One region of the Lysinibacillus sp. RS11 genome, then DNA from elsewhere that is predicted to be linked to it. Evidence: riboswitches for the same ligand, from Rfam matches in the RefSeq annotation. Region 1 holds a riboswitch; each other region holds the start of a gene.

Region 1 (3,146 bases):
AAACTAATTAATATAAAAAACACCACACATTCTAGGACATAAAAACACTATATCAACTATTAATATATATATAATCCAATGAGTCTAGAGGACGTTAGATGGGTGTTTTCATAAAGTTTGAAGAAATGACGCAAAAGTATTTTTGATGATCTCTACATAAATATATAGTAATGAAAAAATGGAGCTATCCCAAATGCTGGGTAGCTCCATTTTTGCTAAATTTGTAAAGTGTTTTGCGTAATTTTTAGGTAAAAAAGTTTATACTGAATAAAGAACTAAAAATAGGGGCGGTTTAACATGAAAACAGTTGTTGTATTAGGTGGCGGAATTACAGGATTGTGCACAATGCATTATTTGCAACGTCAGATTCGAGAGAAAAACCTAGATGTGAAGCTTGTGCTCGTTGAAAAAAATACATATCTAGGTGGCAAGCTGCACTCAGCGTATAAACAAGGCTTTATCCTGGAAACAGGAGCAGATTCCATTGTTGCACGTCATAAAGGTGTTTTAGAGTTAGTAAAGGAACTTGATTTTAAACAGAATCTTGTTTATAACGAAACTGGTATTTCGTATATTTATACAAATAATGAGTTACATGCTATCCCAGCAGACTCGACGTTCGGAATTCCAATGAGCTTACCATCACTTGAGGAAAGTACGCTTGTATCAGAAGAAGGGAAAAAAGCAGCATTAAAGGATTTAACAATGCCAAATGAAGGGTTTACAAAGGAAAGCTCGATTGGGGAATTTTTAACGTATTATTTAGGTGAGGAGCTTGTTCAAAATCAAATAGCACCAGTACTTGCAGGTGTATATTCGGGAGATTTAAATCAACTTTCAATTGCTTCCACATTACCGTATTTAATCGATTATAAAAATGATTACGGTAGTATTATTAAAGGTTTTGATGCAAACAGAGAGCAATTTGTGAAAGCTGCTAATAAAAAATTTATTTCATTTAAAAATGGTTTATCGTCACTAATTGAACGACTTGAAGAAACTTTAACAGATGTAGAAATTGTGAAAGGAATTGCTACGACTAGTGTTAAAAAGCAGGAGAATCAATATATCGTTACTTTAGCAAACGATAAAATGATTGAAGCAGATCATGTTGTTTTGGCACTTCCTAACGATTCGGTACAAAACTTATTGCAAGATGAATCATTGAATCGCTATTTTGGTCAATTCAATACTGCATCAGCCATTACGATTTACTTAGGATTTGACGTACCCGATCATAGATTACCAGCAGATGGAACAGGCTATATTGTATCACATAATTCCGATGTTATATGTAATGCAGCAACGTGGACAAGTCGCAAGTGGAAGCACACCTCTGCAGAAGGGAAATTACTTGTACGACTTTTTTATAAGAGCATTAACCCTGCGTATGAGAGATTGCGTATGATGACAGATGAAGAATTAGCAGCTGTTGCCTTAGAGGATGTAAGAAAAAGCTTGGGGATTGAGGAAAAACCAACTGTTGTCGATGTGACAAAATGGATTGATCAAATGCCGAAGTATGACTTGGCACATCGTGAGGCGTTACAAGGTCTAGTGCAAGAGCTTGAGAACAACTATCCAAATTTATTAATAGCGGGATGCTCTTATTTTGGAGTAGGCATAGGGGCTTGTATTCAAAACGGGAAAAAAATTGGTGAGGAACTTGCTGAAAAACTATTGTAATTGTTTGATAAAAATCGAAAAATAATATTTTTTTCGTAGAAAATATCTTTTGTTCAGTGAAATAGTCTTGACTCTATCGTTCGTAAACGATATGATTCTTTTAATTATTTAAAAAATTCATACTACATTCTTATCAAGAGAAGCTGAGGGACTGGCCCTATGAAGCTTCAGCAACCAACTTTTTGTCAGGTGCTAAATCCAGAAGACCAATGTGTCGAAGATGAGAAGGAAAAACAATTACGAAACGTAAAAGCCTTCTTTTTTTGAAAGAAGGCTTTTTTATTTGATAGATAAGGGAAGAGAGGCTAGTTTTATGGGATTGCTTGAAAAGTTAAAAACGAATGTTCTTACAGCAGATGGTGCAATTGGTACGCTTTTATACGGCTATGGCTTGGAGTACTGCCATGAGGAAATGAATGTTCAAAGACCAGAATTAATTGAAAAGATTCATAGAGAGTATATAGCAGCTGGAGCCGACATTATTCAAACAAACACGTATGGAGCTAATGCCATAAAATTAGCTCGCTATGGATTAGAATCACGTGTGCAGCAGTTTAATGAAGCTGCTATTACGATTGCCAAACGAGCGGCGGCAGATGGTGGACAATTTGTCTTGGGTACTATTGGAGGAATCCGTGGTATTCGAAAGAGTGATGCAACGTTAGAGGAAATTCTGGCAACGGTCGAAGAGCAAACAACTGTTTTACTTGCGGGAAATCCAGATGGTCTTTTACTTGAAACATATTATGATTTTGAAGAGCTGACAGCAACTTTAACAATGTTACGAGCTAAAACAAAATTACCGATTATTGCGCAAGTTTCTATGCACGAACCAGGCATTTTGCAAAATGGAATGAGTTTAAACGCCGCTTTACATAAACTTGAAGCGCTAGGTGCTGATATCGTGGGTGTTAACTGTCGCTTAGGCCCACACCATACTATTCAAGCATTTGAAGGTGTAGAGCTTCCTGAAAAGGCATTTATGTCAGCGTATCCGAATGCCTCTCTTCTTGATTTGGAGGATGGCCGTGTCGTTTATGAATCTGAGGCAGATTATTTTGGGCGAGCAGCTATAGCACTTCGTGATCAAGGAGTGCGTTTAATAGGTGGCTGCTGTGGTACGACACCCAAGCATATTGCCGCAGTGAAAAAGTATTTAGAGGCGCTATCTCCAGTTGAGGAAAAGCACGCAAAGCCAGAAAAAATCGCAGTTTTACGTGAGGCAGAGCCGCCAAATTATGAGCCGTTACATGTAAAAGTAAAACGAGAACGCTCAGTTATCGTGGAGTTAGATACTCCTAGACATTTAGAAATTGAAGGCTTTATTGAAGGTGCCGAAAAATTGTATAAAGCTGGTGCAGATGTAGTCATGATGGCTGATAATTCACTGGCATCGCCAAGGATTAGTAATATTGCGATGGGTGCCCTATTAAAAGAAGTACATGGGGTACGCCCATTGA
Region 2 (3,146 bases), 270 kb from region 1:
CATCATGTGCAATCTCTTATTGAACATTACGGGTATTTTGGCATTATTCTTATCCTAATTGGAGGGATTGTCGGGCTGCCACTTCCTGATGAGATATTTTTAACCTATGTAGGATATAGCGTATATCGAGAAACTCTCTCGCATATTCCAGCTCTAATCAGCGCTGTGGTAGGTGCGGCAGGGGGAATTACCTTAAGCTACTATATAGGCTATAGATTCGGGCTACCATTATTGCGAAAATACGGTCCAAAAATCCATATTACTGAACAGAAAATTGACGTTACTAAAAAATTATTTGCAAAAATAGGACCGATATTATTAGTAGTCGGATATTTTATTCCTGGTGTACGTCATCTAACAGCATATATTGCGGCTATTAATAATTATCCTTTTAAAAAGTTTGCTTTCTTTGCTTATACGGGAGCAATTATATGGACATTTACTTTTATTACCTTAGGAGAAGTACTTGGGGAGGAATGGCGTTATGTTGGGTTATATTTATCCCGCTACAGTATGTATCTTATAGCATTGTTCATCATAATAATTTTGATCGTTTATTTTATTTTTAAAAAAAGGAATTCACCTAAATAAAAAGGGTCTGATTCAATACCTATCATGGTTTGATTCAGACCTATTGCTATTTTTAAGGCACTATTGCAAATGAACGCACAGGGAATCCAGAGGCCTTTTCAGGTTTTGGTACAATATTGAAAATAACAGCACCTTTAGGAGGTAGCTTATCCAAGTTTGTCATAAGTTCAATTTGGTAAGTATCTTGCTCAAGCACAAAATATTCGCCATCTAACTTACCGTTTTTACGAAAATCAGCTGCTGAATCCGTATCAAAAGTTTCGTGACCAATCGCACTAACGTTTCGTTCGTTGAATAAAAATTGTAACGCTTCTAATCCCCAGCCAGGAATATGATTATTACCATCAGCATCTTTGTTGCTGAAAGCCTCTTTATCTGGCCAACGCTTACTCCAATCAGTACGAAGCGCAACAAAGGTACCCGCTTCAATTTCCCCATATTCAGCCTCAAAGTCAAGAATATCTTGGATACTTAATGTGTAATCGTTATTCAATTCGGCTGCCTTAGATTGATCAATAACGATTAGTGGTAGGACAAGTTCTTTTAACGCCAATTCTTCTAAAAAGCGTGTATTTCGCACAAAATGGATAGGTGGATCGATATGTGTTCCATATTGCCCAGGGAAAGAGAATTGTTGCGCAAAGAAACCATCCTCATGGGAAAATAATGTTTCAAATTTTGCATCATCAAACATAAAGAAATGAGGTGAATTAGGACCAAATGTATGTGTTAAATCTATCCATTCTTTCGATTTCAATAGTTGAAGTGCTTGTAAAAGGTCGTTTGTCATAATATTTTCCTGCTTTCTTGTAATTATTTTTGGATGCTTAGACTTTACTTACTAGTGAATATAAAAAAGAGCCCTCCTTGTAGAAAGAGGACCCTTGTGCAAAGCAACTAAGTAAGTCTTCTCATCTTCAAGGCTGATTTCGCCAATTGGAATTAGCACCATACCTATAGGCTGGTTGCTGAGACATCATAGGGCCAATCCCTCCGTCTCTCTTGATAAGAAAAAGTAATATAAGAATTTTCAGAAATAGATTACGAATACTTTAGCATATTTATTTATAGTTTACAAGTTCAATAGGGATACATAGTTAAAAAATTTCCAGAACCTTCAGAGTGTCAATTTGTGGTAATTTATAGATTAGATGAAACTCACCAGGTCAAATTTAAGGTGAGCTTACAACAGTCACTGTCAGTAAATATTATACGGATCCCATCTGGTGTATAGTTAGTTTCGAATTTGATGGTAATACCTGTCGACGCAATTAATTTTTCAACTTCTGTTTTATTTGACAGTTGTGCTGCGTTCATCAGATCATGGGCAAATTGCTCGGATTCGTCAATTTTATCCGTAAGTAATTGTGCTTGCTGCATAATGGCCTTAATTCGTTTCGCAGAAGTCTTCAATTTATTTATATTGACGGGTGGGAATGGATTGCTGTTTGCTGGGTTCGTCGGCATTGCTAGATATCTTGAAGGTTGTTGAGTGGCCATTGCCCATGTTGGATAATAGTTAGGGTAGACAAAATACGGATAAGGATTGTAATACAACTAAATTCCTCCTATCCTATAGTTGATACTCTATCTTATGTATAAAAATGTTTTAGGTGTTAGTGACTGATGTGAAAAACCTAGGACTGTAGGGGATTAGGGAGAAAAGATTTTACTCTGAGATAAAAAGGGGTTTAAAGATGAATATTCGTGAATATATAAAAAAAGGTTTTGAAGTTTACTACGAGCACTATAATCAGGTTTCGGAAGATGGATTTTGCAGATGGATGCGTCCGGATGTTCCTGTTGAGATGAAATTAGCAGATACTGATGAAGAATGGTCAAGATGGAAGCTGGTCCCTTCTATAGTAACGGAAGATGATATTCAAGCTTTAGAAAAAGAGTTCGGACTTCCATTTCCTGAATGGTATAAAGCCTTTATTTCAACGTATCATCATTATTTTGATGTCATACCGGAACAAAGTGTTAATGAACCTTTAAATAACGTTAGAGATATGTATAATCCATCGTTATGTAGTTTAGGATATCTTCCGTTTTCATGGGATGAAGAGTATGGAAAAATATTTTGCATTGATTTAAATGACAATGCAGATGAAGAAACTTGTGCAATATATGAAATTGAACATGAAGTTTTATTTGATGATAACGCCGATATTAAAGCGTCATTAGACTATCTGTATCCAAATTTCAAGGCATACTTTGATGCTACGTTCCTTAAATAGGATGAATAACAAAAGGAAGCCCTGGCTATTGTTAAAGCTTCCTTTCATCATTTTATTCTAATAAATACATAGCAAGGGATCTATTGCTTCTTTCTATCAAAGAGTAACCATAGGAACGTAGTAACCGCGGCAATCATCACCATGCCGAATCCATATATAGGAGTATGAGCTAATGATTGGTGGCGAACAATGATTCCTCCAATGTACGAACCTAGAAAAATACCAATGTTAAAGGCTGAAATATTTAATGCTGAAGCCATTGAAATAGCTGATGGTATATATTTTTCTGAAAGCTGAACGGCATAAAGCTGTAAT
Region 3 (3,146 bases), 410 kb from region 1:
AAAGTGAATATACTACATATTTTATGGAGGGGTTTATTGATGAGCACACCAAAAGACTTACGTTACTCTGAAGAGCATGAATGGGTAAAATTTGAAGATGGTAAAGTACGTATCGGTATTTCTCACTTCGCACAATCTGAACTTGGAGATATCGTTTTCGTTGAGCTTCCACAAGTTGGCGACGAAATTAAAACAGATGATCCATTCGGTAGTGTAGAATCTGTAAAAACAGTTTCTGAATTATACGCACCAATCTCAGGTACAGTAGTTGAAGTAAATGCAGATTTAGAAGATAGCCCAGAATTCGTTAATGAATCACCATATGAAAAAGCATGGATGATCGTTGTAGAGCCTGCTGATGCATCAGAAGTTGAAAAGCTTATGACAGCTGAGCAATACGAAGAAATGATTGCTGAATAAGACAAGCCCTAATAAAAAAACGTCGGAAATCACCGGCGTTTTTTATTATCTTTGATCATTTTCCACTTTAGTTGGGGAGACAAAAGCCGTTGTAGTCCCTTATCAATGGGTGTCTTATATGATCACCGACAGAGCATAATGGATATAATGAGCTATAAGGGATATGTCTAATGGGGGTGGCGTGATGTTCGAGGGAAAATGCTTAATTGTCGAAGGGCGTTCGGATAAACTTCAAATTAAACCTATTTTAAGTGAGGATGTTATAATACTTTGTACGAATGGTACAATTGGTGTGCATCAATTAGAAGAGTTACTCGATCCATATGAGGGCTGTGAGCTATATACATTTTTTGATGCAGATACATCGGGTGATAAGCTACGGGCATTAATGGACAGACATTATCCAGAGGCTGAGCATTTACGTACGATGCCGACATATAAGGAAGTTGAGACAACTCCGAGAAAGGTGTTAGCGATGATATTGCTGCGTGCACACTTCTCAATCCATAATGAATATATTTTGTAAGGTTGCGTGAAAAGATGGAAGAATGGTCAAAAGAGCAGTGGGATACGGCTGTACAGTCCGGTGAAAAGGCTGCCTTTTATTTATATACGCCTATGTGTGGAACGTGTGCAGTTGCATCGAAAATGATGACGATTGTCGAGCAATTGCTGCCGCAGCTACAGGTTGGTAAAGCGAATATTAATTTTATAGAGCACATAGCTTTTGATAATAAAATCGAAAGTGTACCATGTTTACTCGTCTGTGATGGCGGAAAAGTAACAGAAAAGGTATATGCGTTTCAATCCGTACCATTTTTATACGAATTGCTAAAAAAATCAATTGACTGAACTTTGATAGCGTGATAAAGTACGAATATACTAAAAAATATAAATATATCGAACTCTTATAAAGAGTGGCGGAGGGAAGTGCCCTATGAAGCCCGGCAACCATCACAAAGTGAAAAGGTGCCAAATCACTCAAAGGTTTATCTTTGAAAGATGAGAGAACGGTTTAGCGTATAATTACGTGACCCCTTCTACTTGTCTATAAGTGAAGGGGTCTTTTTAACTACTTTCAACACACGACTGAGTGACCAACATCACGTTGGCCCAATGCCTTCGGCGGAAGACGCTATTATGCCGGGGCATAATTGATATGAGAAAAGGAGAATTCGCTATGATTCAACTTCAGAATATTACAAAAAAATACAAAACCGCGAATGGCGAATTAACTGCAGTCAAAGACGTCAATCTTTCTATCAATAAAGGTGAAATTTTTGGCATTATCGGCTATAGTGGCGCGGGTAAAAGTACGATGATTCGTTTATTAAACGGTTTAGAAAAGCCCACAACTGGTACGGTGACGGTTAACAATCAAGAATTTTCATCTATAAAGGGGCAAAAGCTCAGAGATGCTAGACAAAAGGTAAGTATGATTTTCCAGCATTTTAATTTACTTTGGTCAAGAACTGTTGAGGAAAATATCGCTTTCCCACTAGAAATCGCAGGTGTTCCAAAGGCACAACGTGAAGCACGAGTGAATGAATTGATCACACTTGTTGGTTTGGGGGGGCGTGCTAAGGCGTATCCATCACAGCTATCCGGGGGACAAAAGCAACGTGTAGGTATTGCTCGTGCGCTTGCTAATAACCCAGAGGTATTATTATGCGATGAGGCAACATCTGCACTCGATCCGGAGACAACAGATGCTATCCTTGATCTACTTGTCGATATTAATGAACGATTAGGTCTAACGATCGTATTAATTACACATGAAATGCACGTTATTCGCAAAATTTGTCATCGTGTAGCGGTTATGGAAGCCGGAGAAATTGTAGAACGTGGTGAGGTATTACAAGTATTCCAAGCACCGCAAGCTACCATTACGAAAAAATTCGTTTCTCAAATTACAGATACGAAAGAAACACAGGAAACTGTGGCTCAAATTAAAGCAAATTACCCTACTGGACAACTTGTAAAGCTGATCTTTGTAGGAGAAAAAACAGAGCAGCCTGTCATTTCACATCTTGTGAAACAGTTTGATGTGGAAGTAAGCATTGTACATGGTAATATTTCGCAAACGAAAAATGGTGCGTACGGTACACTTATTGTGCAAATAAACGGCTCAAAGGATAATGTTGGGGATGCACTTAACTACTTAAATACAGTCGAAGTACAAACGGAGGTGATTGCAAATGCTAACTAGTCTCTTTCCGAATGTCGACTGGGAAAAAATGTGGGAAGCTACGTATCAAACACTGTACATGACAACGATCTCTACAGTTATCACATTTATACTTGGCTTAGCAATTGGGATCTTACTATTTTTAACAAGTCCAACCCAACTATGGGCAAATAAAATTGTGAATTTTTTGACAAATTCGATTGTTAACATTTTTCGTTCTATTCCATTTATTGTATTAATTATTTTGTTAATTCCATTTACGAAATTTTTACTTGGCACAATTCGCGGAGCGAACGCAGCTTTACCAGCATTAATTATTGGTGCTGCACCATTCTATGCACGAATGGTATTAATAGCATTACGTGAAATCGATAAGGGTGTTATTGAAGCAGCTCGTTCAATGGGGGCTAAAACGTCAACAATTATTTGGAAAGTATTAATTCCAGAATCGTTACCAGCACTTATTTCAGGTATAACAGTTACTGCCGTAGCACTTGTTGGTTATACTGCGATGGCAGGTATTATCGGTGCAGGCGGT
Region 4 (3,146 bases), 930 kb from region 1:
ATCCCCTACATTTGCTACGTGCGAGAATAATTTCACACTATCAATTAGTTTACGCCCTGCTTCACGTCCACCTTTAATACCGAATGTAAGCACTGAACCGAAGCCATTTCTCAAATATTTTTTTGCTAAATCATGAGTAGGGAAATCTTCTAAGCCATTGTAATTTACATATTCCACAGATGGGTGGTTACGTAAATATTCAGCTACTGCCAATGCATTTTCATTGTGTTTAGGAATACGCAAATGAAGCGTTTCTAACCCTTGTAATAAATTAAATGCTGCATCTGCACTTAACGTTGGTCCAAAGTCGCGTAGCAATTGTACACGCAGTTTTGTGGCAAATGCAGCCTCTGCTGTGTCAATACCATAACGCAAACCGTGATAAGAAGCATCTGGCTCAGTAAAGCCTGGGAAACGCCCACGAGTCCAATCAAACTTTCCTGCATCTACTACAACGCCACCTAAAGTTGTACCATGTCCGCCAATCCATTTTGTTGCAGAATGAACGACGATATCTGCACCGAAGTCAATTGGTGTAGAGCCATATGGTGAAGCAAATGTACTATCGATAATTAATGGCAAGCCGTTTTCATGTGCAATATTCGCTACCGCTTCAATATCTAGCACTTTTAAACTTGGGTTACCATAAATTTCAGCGAACACCACTTTTGTTTTATCAGTAATCGCTGCTTGGAAATTTTCAGGGTTTGTTTCGTCTACAAAAATTGTTTTAATACCGTAGTTTGGTAGTGTATTGGCAAATAAATTATAAGTACCTCCATATAAAGAACTCGCCGCGACAATTTCATCACCTGCACCCGCAAGATTTAAAATGGAAAATGCGATAGCTGCTGCACCAGATGAAAGTGCTACTGCTGCTGTACCGCCCTCTAATAAAGCGACGCGTTTTTCAAAAACATCTACAGTTGGGTTTGTAATACGAGTGTAAATATTGCCAGCTTCCTCTAAGGCAAAAAGACGTTGCGCATGAGCAGTGTCTTTAAAAACGAAAGCCGTTGAGCGATATACGGGTACTGTGCGAGATCCTGTTACAGGGTCTGGCTCTTGGCCCCCGTGTAACAGCAATGTTTCTGGTTTAAAATTTGTCATTGTATACCTCCAAATGGTTATTTTTTTACGATGGCACCGGAGATGAGGAGGATTTTTCAGTAGAAAACAAAAACCCTCTTCAGCTAAGAAGAGGGTTGCGGTTGCAAGTTTTCCTCCCCTTATCTGCCAGATCCAAGTAAGAATCTGTAGGAATTAGCACCTTAGCAAGTTCGTCACTTACTGGTTGCCGGGCATCATAGGGCCTATCCCTCCGCCGCTCTTGATAAGAGTATGAGATTCAATTTCCATCGTTGTTACACAGTATAAACATAGACTTTTTTTCTGTCAACACTAAAATTTTATTTTTTCCGAAACTTCTGTCTGCTTCTGAACGTATTACGAACGCATACACTATTTTAGTATTTATTTAGAAAGGAGGAGTTTTATGGTAAAAGCCGTTATTATTTTTCTACTTGTTGGTTATTTAATTGGCTGTATTCACGGCTCTAAAGTCGCCCAGTTCTTATCCGGGGTCGATCTAAAAAAGGCTGGTCATGGAAATGCTGGTGCTTCCAATGCAACACTTTCCCTTGGATGGAAATACGGCGTATTAGTCGCCCTTATCGATATCGGTAAAGGTGTAGCAGCTATTATAGGTGCCCATTTCTATCTAGCAGATGCAACAAATTTAACAGAAATACAAGTTTGGCTCTTAACCTATATCATAGCTGCCGGTGTCATCCTAGGTCACAATTTTCCATTTCATATGGGCTTCAATGGCGGCAAAGGAACTGCATCAATCATAGGGATCCTACTAGCAGTTGATTGGGAGATTGGTTTATTTGCACTCATTTTATTTGTTATTTTATCTTTCGCGACGAATTATTTAATTGTCGGTGTACTTGAATTTTATCTTGTTTTTTGTACAGCAACATATTTATGGATTCCTGGAGTAGGTCCAACGATTATAGCCCTACTACTTTTTGCAATAGCAATCATTTTGCATATTGAAAATATAAAGAGATTAATTCAGGGAACTGAGCCTAAAGTGACTTCTGCATTTAAGAAAAAGAAAAAACAAGTGTGTTGATTAACCATTTTTATCCATCCCGATTAGAAGGCTTTGATTTCCGCTACGGGCTGGGTCTTAAACGATCACTTTGCCGGCTCTCCTGATTACTTCGGGGCCCCACCCGATCACTCAGAGACCTTGCTTGTCCCTAGCTTTTCGCGCAATACTTCTTAACAACTAAAAGCCTTGAAGGAACAAGTCAACTGTCCTTCAAGGCTTTCTTCATTTTATTATTTCGATAATGCAGGGTCCTTCATCGTCCCGTTTTTTGCGTAATTGACATGCCATGAAAGTGCTTTTTCTAGATTGTGTGGCGTATGGTGCCCACCTGTTGCTTCGTTAGCATCGTTAAAATACTTCCGTAATTGCTCACGATATTCCGGATGTGCACAGTTATCGATAATGAGTGCAACCCGTTCTTTTGGTGCAAGCCCTCGCAAATCTGCTACTCCCTGCTCTGTTACGATTACGTCTACATCATGCTCCGTATGGTCCACATGCGATACCATTGGGACGATACTAGAAATATTTCCGCCTTTCGCATAAGATTTTGTGACGAAAATACCTAATCGTGCATTACGCGCAAAGTCTCCAGAACCGCCGATTCCATTCATCATCTTTGTGCCAGAAACATGCGTAGAATTCACATTCCCGTAAATATCTACTTCAAGCGCTGTATTAACAGAAATTAACCCGAGTCGGCGAATAATTTCTGGTTGGTTAGAAATTTCTTGCGGGCGTAATACTAATTTATCAGTATATTTTTCGAAATTACTATACACTCGGTTTCCAACTGCCTCGGAAAGAGTAATAGAAGTAGCAGATGCAAAGTTTACCTTACCTGCATCTATTAATTCAAATACCGCATCTTGTAGTACTTCCGAATATATTTCCAAGTTCTCAAACTCAGAGTCTTTAAAGCCAAATAATACAGCATTTGCTACTGAACCTACTCCTGATTGGATTGGTCGTAAACTATTCGTTAAACGGCCTACTTTAATTTCTTCACGTAGGAAGTTTAATA

What was found. A riboswitch is a leader RNA that binds a small molecule or an ion and turns the genes downstream of it on or off. The one in region 1 is predicted to bind S-adenosylmethionine.
Region 2: linked by a shared signal. The riboswitch ahead of AB9L17_RS23675 (cyclase family protein) and the one ahead of AB9L17_RS22240 (bifunctional homocysteine S-methyltransferase/methylenetetrahydrofolate reductase) in region 1 are both predicted to bind S-adenosylmethionine.
Region 3: linked by a shared signal. The riboswitch ahead of AB9L17_RS20135 (methionine ABC transporter ATP-binding protein) and the one ahead of AB9L17_RS22240 (bifunctional homocysteine S-methyltransferase/methylenetetrahydrofolate reductase) in region 1 are both predicted to bind S-adenosylmethionine.
Region 4: linked by a shared signal. The riboswitch ahead of AB9L17_RS01980 (O-acetylhomoserine aminocarboxypropyltransferase/cysteine synthase family protein) and the one ahead of AB9L17_RS22240 (bifunctional homocysteine S-methyltransferase/methylenetetrahydrofolate reductase) in region 1 are both predicted to bind S-adenosylmethionine.

Annotation. Positions count from the first base shown of each region.
Region 1 covers NZ_CP168124.1:4,311,636-4,314,781, reverse strand. The annotation lists gene AB9L17_RS22250 (methyl-accepting chemotaxis protein) at 1-7, shown strand, start outside; gene AB9L17_RS22245 (protoporphyrinogen oxidase) at 298-1,686, shown strand; SAM riboswitch class I at 1,814-1,913, shown strand; gene AB9L17_RS22240 (bifunctional homocysteine S-methyltransferase/methylenetetrahydrofolate reductase) at 2,000-3,146, shown strand, end outside.
Region 2 covers NZ_CP168124.1:4,586,339-4,589,484, reverse strand. The annotation lists gene AB9L17_RS23680 (DedA family protein) at 1-591, shown strand, start outside; gene AB9L17_RS23675 (cyclase family protein) at 644-1,381, opposite strand; SAM riboswitch class I at 1,500-1,603, opposite strand; gene AB9L17_RS23670 (hypothetical protein) at 1,750-2,148, opposite strand; gene AB9L17_RS23665 (SMI1/KNR4 family protein) at 2,289-2,831, shown strand; partial or broken gene AB9L17_RS23660 (MFS transporter) at 2,912-3,146, opposite strand, start outside.
Region 3 covers NZ_CP168124.1:3,899,584-3,902,729, reverse strand. The annotation lists gene gcvH (glycine cleavage system protein GcvH) at 40-420, shown strand; gene AB9L17_RS20145 (hypothetical protein) at 605-946, shown strand; gene AB9L17_RS20140 (thioredoxin family protein) at 961-1,272, shown strand; SAM riboswitch class I at 1,326-1,429, shown strand; gene AB9L17_RS20135 (methionine ABC transporter ATP-binding protein) at 1,601-2,629, shown strand; gene AB9L17_RS20130 (methionine ABC transporter permease) at 2,619-3,146, shown strand, end outside.
Region 4 covers NZ_CP168124.1:374,975-378,120, reverse strand. The annotation lists gene AB9L17_RS01980 (O-acetylhomoserine aminocarboxypropyltransferase/cysteine synthase family protein) at 1-1,110, opposite strand, end outside; SAM riboswitch class I at 1,227-1,340, opposite strand; gene AB9L17_RS01975 (glycerol-3-phosphate acyltransferase) at 1,496-2,140, shown strand; gene AB9L17_RS01970 (succinate CoA transferase) at 2,353-3,146, opposite strand, start outside.